DNA from 2 places in the Bacillus sp. ISL-47 genome. Region 2 is predicted to be linked to the other one. Evidence: riboswitches for the same ligand, from Rfam matches in the RefSeq annotation. Region 2 holds a riboswitch; the other holds the start of a gene.
What was found. Region 2 has a riboswitch for preQ1 ahead of queC (7-cyano-7-deazaguanine synthase QueC). Riboswitches for the same ligand answer to the same signal wherever they lie in the genome.
Positions count from the first base shown of each region.

Region 1: another riboswitch for preQ1. It lies ahead of queF (preQ(1) synthase); the one in region 2 lies ahead of queC (7-cyano-7-deazaguanine synthase QueC).

Region 1 covers NZ_JAGGQS010000024.1:35,133-39,095, reverse strand. The annotation lists gene panF (sodium/pantothenate symporter) at 1-211, opposite strand, end outside; gene J7I93_RS09625 (YhdT family protein) at 208-498, opposite strand; gene J7I93_RS09620 (queuosine precursor transporter) at 677-1,309, opposite strand; gene queF (preQ(1) synthase) at 1,326-1,823, opposite strand; PreQ1 riboswitch class I at 1,934-1,979, opposite strand; gene mscL (large conductance mechanosensitive channel protein MscL) at 2,302-2,670, shown strand; gene J7I93_RS09605 (Bax inhibitor-1/YccA family protein) at 2,743-3,387, shown strand; partial or broken gene J7I93_RS09600 (peroxiredoxin-like family protein) at 3,618-3,963, shown strand, end outside.
Region 2 covers NZ_JAGGQS010000047.1:32,498-36,460, reverse strand. The annotation lists gene queE (7-carboxy-7-deazaguanine synthase QueE) at 133-864, opposite strand; gene queD (6-carboxytetrahydropterin synthase QueD) at 857-1,333, opposite strand; gene queC (7-cyano-7-deazaguanine synthase QueC) at 1,337-1,996, opposite strand; PreQ1 riboswitch class I at 2,050-2,092, opposite strand; gene J7I93_RS25435 (hypothetical protein) at 2,236-2,364, shown strand; gene J7I93_RS16230 (CBS domain-containing protein) at 2,435-3,157, opposite strand; gene pxpB (5-oxoprolinase subunit PxpB) at 3,554-3,963, shown strand, end outside.

The DNA.
Region 1 (3,963 bases), on a different contig from region 2:
ATGCTACACCGGGACCTCCAATAAAACTGCTGGCACTTCCGTACGTAGCAATCATCGTCATTGCCAGGATAAACCCGCCCAACTGCCTTCCACCCAGAAAGTAATCCTGAAGAAATGAATTGCCTGATTGCATTTGCCTGCTGGACCAAAAGCCAATAAGAAAAATAATGACTAAAAAGATGAGAAGAGGAGCCACGACTTCCCAGTTCATTCGGAATCTCCCCCTTCCGCCCGATCTTCAAAAGGCACTTCTTTAAAAAGGAATCTAACGGCTGCAGTTACCAGCACCACCATAATAAGAAAGCCCGCTACACAGCTATAGAAAAACCAGGCCGGCAATCCAAAGATGTATGTATATTCCTCTGCGGGACCCGAGCCCATTCCATAGGCAAATCCATACCACCATATAAAGTTAAAAAGAACGAGTGCAATTCCGATCCATGCCTCTTTTTCAGCAATTTTAAAGCGAGGATCTTTTTTATGTCTATCTATCTTCATCTTTTCCCCCTTCAGTGCTTTCTTTTAGTATGTATTAATTGGAAGGTATTCTTGCATTCGGTTAAAAGAATACAGAATATTCCCTAAACATAATCCCATTAATATTATTTTTGTGCAACAAAAAAAGCAGATTGCTCTGCTTTTTTGATACTATTTTAAAAATGAATTTAATGCAAGCTCATGCCGCAGCATTTGCTTCACCGCCAGTACGTTCCTTTTTTGCCATTTTAACAAATAAATAGACTAACGGTGTATCAGCAACCGCTACGGTAAATTTAAAGATATACTGAGTAGCCACCATGCCCATTAAAGCCCCAAGCGGCATTGTGCCAAAGAAAGCAATCAGAATAAAAACCGTTGTGTCAATCAGCTGGCTGGAGGCCGTTGAGAGATTGTTGCGAATCCACAGCTTTTTGCTGCCGTGCTTTTCTTTCAACTTGTGAAAAACAAACACATCAAGATTTTGGCTTACCAGGTAGGATATTAGGCTGGCAATGGTTACCCTGAAGCTGCCGCTTAGGATCGTTTCAAACTCGGCTTGTGCACCGAAAAAAGGTGCGGAAGGAAGGTGGATGGCCGTGAAAATAAAAATCGCTGCCATCAGCTGAGTCACAAATCCGGCAAATACTGTTTTGCGCGCCGCTTCTTTGCCGTAAACCTCACCAATAATATCTGTAATTGGATACGTAAATACATAAACGATTACAGCAGCGGGCAGGATCGCCCAGCTTCCGATGCTGAACAATTTAACAGCCAGGATATTTGATAATATAAGCAGCCCTGCAAAGGCTGCATTTAAATATAAAAGCAAAGATATTCACCTCTCATTAACGATTGTCAATCGTCTCCGGATAAAGATCATGGTTCATTAAGCGGTAATCCGCCATTTTTTCATACTTCGTGCCCGGCTTGCCATAGTTGCAATAAGGGTCAATCGAAATCCCGCCTCTTGGCGTAAACTTGCCCCATACCTCAATGTAGCGCGGGTCCATCAGTTCGATTAAGTCGTTCATAATGATATTCATACAGTCCTCATGAAAATCGCCATGGTTACGGAAGCTAAAAAGATATAACTTCAAAGACTTGCTTTCAACCATTTTTTGATCTGGGATGTAGCTGATATATATGGTCGCAAAGTCCGGCTGACCCGTTTTCGGACACAGACTCGTAAACTCCGGGCAATTAAATTTTACAAAATAATCGCGGTTTGGATGCTTATTATCAAAAGCCTCCAAAATCGCAGGCGAGTATTCAAAAAGATACTTCGTGCCCTGATTTCCCAATAATGTAATATCCGTTAATTCCTCATCTTTTCTTCCTGACATAAAAAAAGCCTCCCTTTATAAGATCCCGCGGCATCCAAGAGAGGTCCAAAACACAGCCTGAAAAAACAAAAACCATATCCTCTCTGGATATGGTTGATTATTGTATAATCAAAGCCATAGTTTTTTATAGAGGGTGAAGCTATGAACCTCTCCCGTTGACACGGGAATATTCTAAATGTAATTGTCATAGTTACTATAGAGAAAAAGCTTGTTTCTGTCAACGGATATTTTAGGAAAGGACCAGGGCCTTTACTCTAAGTTTTGAAGAGAGAAACAATAGCAGCTGCTTTGATGCCGGCTCTCCTTTTTTTCTTAGATTCTTCATATACCTGGGTTTTGGAGGCATTTATTGCTGTATATAAAGATTTGTCCTCCTTCGTTAGAGGTTTTCTTCATTTAAGTACTGACCTATCTAGTCTTTCCCTTTCCGTTCATAGTATAATAACGGTAATTTGTACAGAAAGGTGATAGGGATTATATGTGGAATGAATTTAAAAAGTTTGCTTTAAAAGGGAATGTTTTAGATTTGGCTGTTGCAGTTATCATCGGAGCAGCTTTCGGAAAAATTGTTTCTTCCCTTGTAGATGATATAATTATGCCGCTTGTTGGGCTGCTATTGGGAGGAGTGAATTTCACAAACCTGATGGTCAAAGTGGGAAGCGCCGAGGTAAAATACGGTTTATTCCTGCAAAATATTGTTGATTTCCTGATCATTGCATTCTCAATTTTTATGGTTGTAAGGATGATAAACCGCTTCAAAAAGAAAGAAGAAGCCAAGCCTTCACCCGTTATAGATAAAAATGTGGAGCTTCTAACAGAAATCAGGGATCTATTAAAAAACAAATAAAATCCTGAAACCTCCTTAACAGGTATTCCGTATATACATATATAACAATTACAATAGAGGAGAAATGAAAAAATGTATGTACAGCACACTGCAAACAGCAATGGCTACTTGCCATCTGTACTGAGGGCATTTGCACTATCATTAGGAATTGCTTTTATCGGGACGATGGCCGGCGTGTTTGTTCCGCCTGCACTGTTTCTGCCGTTAGTTATTCTGGAAGTCGGAATGCTGCTTTTCGCCTTTCTGCTTCGCCGCAAAAAGGCGATCGGTTACACCTTCCTTTATGTGTTCACGTTTATCTCAGGGGTAACAACCTATCCAATTGTGGCCCATTACCTTGCTGCCATTGGACCGAACCCTGTCCTGGTTGCTCTTGCGACAACTACAGTCGTTTTTACAGGCCTAGCAGTTTACGCTACTACAACCAAACGCGATTTATCATTCCTGGGCGGCATGCTTATGGCTGCATTGCTTGCACTTATTGCGATTTCCATTTTTAATATCTTCTGGCCGCTAAGCTCTACCGGAATGCTTGCCTTCTCTTTCATTGGAGTGCTGGTATTCAGCGGATATGTACTATTCGATTTCAACCGCATGAAGCATTATGGTGTTTCAGCTGAAGAAGTGCCTTTAATGGCTCTTAATCTATATCTTGATTTTATCAACCTGTTCATCAATATCCTGCGTATTTTCGGGATTCTGGGAAGCAGGGACTAAGAAAAGCAGGAGCAGATCCTGCTTTTTCTTTTTGCACAGACAGAGCATTATTTCTGTATTCCTTTGTAAAGGTTCGGTATGATCTAAAGTATCTCTTGAAAGGCGGTAAATACATGAAATACATTCTAGAAACCCAGAACCCTGAACAAAACATTACCCTGGACCAGGCAATCCATGGCCAATATACCATGGCTGTATTCGTCCGCCACCTTGGCTGACCAGTTTGCAGAGCCTATCTTGCGCAGTTGCGCGAGCGAATAAACGAAGTGGAGGCAAGAGGCTTTCAGGTTATTGCCATCGCTCCTTCTAAAGGACCTTTCATCAAACAATTCCTTGACCAGTTTGGTCCCTACCCATTTCCAATCCTCGGCGATCCATCCAGGGAGTCTTATAAGGGCATGGGACATAAAACGATGCCAAAATGGAAGCTTCTTTCCAAAGCAGCATTTAGTTTTATAACCGGAAAGGTTAACGGATTTATTCCTAAGGATGAAAAGCAAAAGGAATTCGTAATGAAATCCATGAAAACACAGGATGTCTATATTCAAGGCGGAACCTGGCTTTTCTCCCCAAATG
Region 2 (3,963 bases):
AGGCCTGGCAGGCTAATTATTATCATGCATTGTAACTTCAAGAAAAAGCACAAATGGGAAGTATTTTTTTCATAAAAGCTCTCAAAAAAAAGAAACCCGCCCATAATGCATGTAACGGGTATATGAAAAAGGCTATACTCCCCGCTTATTGCCCCAAATATATGTGTGGAGCTGCGGCAGGACTTTTACATCTTTCAAATCATGGTCAGCCATCGTTTTCTCGATGAGCCAATTATATTTGCCAAGCAGTCTTTGGATCAGATCCCGGTCATCAGCAGTAGCCGTATCATCATTCCCCACCTGCAAATAAAACGGAATACCCGGGTAGCGCTGATAGACCATTTTTGCATACTCATAGTCAGCATCATTAAAGATTACAATCTTTAAGGAGACATGTTTATCTCTATCGCCTTTTCTTTGCAGTTTTTCGAGGATCAAATCAAGCATTTCGAAATCTGTTTTCATTCCTGAGCTTGGCGGCTTAGGTGAAATGGTCAGTTCATCAATTTCGTAAAACCAGTCCTGCCAGCGGCTTCCCTGGGTTTCTAGGCAGATCTTGATCCTTTCTGCTTTCAGTAATGAAATAAATTCATCGAGGTTTTTCAAAAGAGCCGGATTTCCTCCAGAGATGGTCACGAAGGAAAAACCGTCGCCGCCAAGTTCCTTCAGTTCCTTCCAAATCTCATCGGGTTCCATTTGACGGATGCTGTCTTTAGCGCTTCCATCCCAGGTGAATGCAGAATCGCACCAGCTGCAGGAATAATCACAGCCTGCTGTGCGGACAAACATTGTTTTCTGGCCGATAACCATTCCTTCACCCTGGATGGTCGGCCCAAAAATTTCAAGAACAGGGATTTTACTCAACCTCCATCCACTCCCTTCTCGCTTCTGCATAGCTGGTAGGAGTTTCGTAAAGGCGTACAAATTCCACGCGTGCCCCAATATATTGATCCTTCCGGTTTTGAAGGGATTCCGCCATTTTTTCATAAATCCAGACAACCATGTTCTCTGCTGTCGTATTCATAGGCGGTAGTGTTTCATTCAAATACTTATGGTCAAGGAAAACTTCAATATCATTTTTCCAGATTTCTTTAATATCACCAAAGTCAATCATCAGCCCTCTGTCATCAACAAATCCGCTGATGCCAAAAATGACTTTGTATGTGTGGCCATGCAAATTTTTGCATTTGCCTTCATAGCAATGCAAATGATGGGCGGAATCAAAGGTGAATTCCTTGCTGACAAGAACACGTTTTTGATGATATTTTAGCTGATCGCGCTTAATATCCTTGTCAATCTTCTGAAGCTTATCAACAATCCTGAATCCGTACATGGCTTATAGCTCCCCCTTCTCTTTGAGGTATTCTTCAAGCCCTTTTTGCCTTAAATGACATGCCGGACACTCCCCGCAGCCATCAGAAGGAATTCCGTTGTAGCAGGTGAGCGTTTTTTCACGTACATAGTCAAGCGCATTCAGTTTATCTGCCAGCTTCCATGTTTCCGCTTTATTCAGCCACATTAATGGCGTGTGAATGACAAACTGCTGGTCCATTGAAAGATTAAGTGTTACATTCAGTGATTTTATAAAAACATCCCTGCAATCCGGGTATCCGCTGAAATCTGTTTCGCATACACCAGTTATGATATGCTTGGCATTGATTTGACTGGCAAGCACGCCAGCAAAAGATAGGAATAACAAGTTCCTGCCTGGTACGAACGTGGATGGAAGTTCCCCCTCTTCCCCATCCTTCACTTCGATATCATTACGTGTTAATGCGTTTGGCGCCAATTGGTTTAGTAATGACATATCTAGTATATGATGGGTAACGCCCAATTCTTTTGCGATTTGCTGTGCGCATTCAATTTCTAGCTTATGCCGCTGATTATAATTAAAAGTGACTGCTTCCACTTCTGCGAAATATTCTTTTGCCCAAAATAAGCATGTGGTGCTATCCTGCCCGCCGCTGAACACTACGAGCGCTTTATCATTTTTCATAAGAAAATTCTCCTTTTAATAGAAAAACAGGACTACTAAAGAAAGCAGACCTGTTTTCCTTAGTTTTTTAAAGAGGGTAGCTAGAACCTCTACCGTAATCATACGGATTTCTATTTAGCTATCACCTTATCTTAGCATATTTATGGCATTTTTACAGAGGTATTTAAAGATGTTTTATTTTTCAAAATCGTGGAAATAGTATTAATGCAAGGCCATAACCAAAAGGAGGGACTGAAGCCATGATCAGGTTTACAGCGACTTCACGGTATTCGTTTGGCATTGCAAAGAAAGGAATCTTTGCTCGGAGGTCAGCGGGGATGCAAGTGCAGGATAGGCCCACATTAATCCGCTTTGGCCTGATGCAATAGGATTCCTGTAAACGTCCATAAGGGGACTGAAAAAAGGTGCCAACCAATCGGTTTGCACCTTTTTTCATAATTAATTCTCGCTATCCGCTTCAAGAAGGTCCCAGGCAGTTATGATTCCTTTTGGCTTTTCTGTCGGCTTACCCTTTTCAGTAACAATAATGCCTTCCAGTTTTTCATTTTTACATCTATACTCTTCAAATAAGTCCTCTAAATCAAAAATGGACGTATCTTTGCTGACAAACGTTATTTGATGCTTTGATTTTTTATTAAATAGCTCTTTTATTTGCACTTTTTTCAACTGAATCGAATCTTCTGTAAAATGCTCGGCCATCCATTTTACAATATCTGCTGAAGTCAGCAGCCACGAGTATTCTTCCTTTCTACTATAAATGGGAAACTGGGAATGTGAAAACTTATTGATAATGGCCAAGACATCTGAAAGCTTGCCATCTTCGTAAAAGTAAAAAACAGGTGTCGCGGCGATCGACAGTGCTGTCTTCGGTTTCTCAAAATCTTCAGCAATCCTCTCGATCCTCTCAACTGTCTCCAAATGAGGCTCGGCAATATAATAATCGAGATCAATTTTTTCATGCACGATCGCATTTCGAAGTTTTGCAAATTGATATAAATCATCTTCATATAAACGAATCAGCGAGTGATTTTTTTGGATCTCAATCAATTTATAAAATTTATCTGTCCTAGCTTTTTTGGCAGATTGTTTTAAGGCTTTATGAATTCGGTTAAAAGCTGCCTCAAATCTTTCCGACAGTTTAATTTCTGTTTTTGCACCCACAAATATCTCTCCCTAAATCATAATGTCTCTTCTGTATTCCCATATTTGCAGGTTTCGTAAACTATGAAGAAAATGGAGGTTCATTTTTCGTTATTCTGCTTCTCTTCTAAGAGGATTTCATTAAGCATCGCTACAAAGTTTCTAGTTTCCTAGTTTAGAAGGACATATAACCGAACAATTTGCACAAAAAGAATTTTCAGTCTATTATTGAATAATATATTTAGTTAGCGTAAGTTGTTGAGTAGATGGAAACCATTGGTTATAAACTACCTTTATAATCCCGGTATTAGTACCGGTAAACATTTATATTAGAGAATCAATAAGTTTCTATTTTAACCAAACATCGAAAGCTAATTACTATTACTGAATAGTATTTTAAAGGAAGTAGGTGAAAAAATGGAATACACTATACACCCTCTTGGAGAGAATGCCGTCCTCATTGAACTTGCGAACGAAATTAGCCAGGAAGCGCACGAAAAGGTTCAGGCCTTAACAGCAGTCCTTGAAAATCAGCCGCCGGATTGGATGACTGAGTACATCCCTGCTTTTACGACTGTTAGCATTTTTTATGATCCGCTAGAGATTTATCAGCTTTCAAATGACAAGCTTCCATATGACCACGTTTGTTCACTGATTCAACCGCTGATGGAGGGTTTAGAAGCAAGCAAAGCTGAAGAAGCAAGGGTTGTTGAAATTCCTGTTTGCTATGGCGGTGAATTCGGTCCGGATCTGGAGTATGTTGCAGACCATAATGGAATTACACCGGAGGAAGTCATTACTATTCATTCTTCTGGCGACTATCTGGT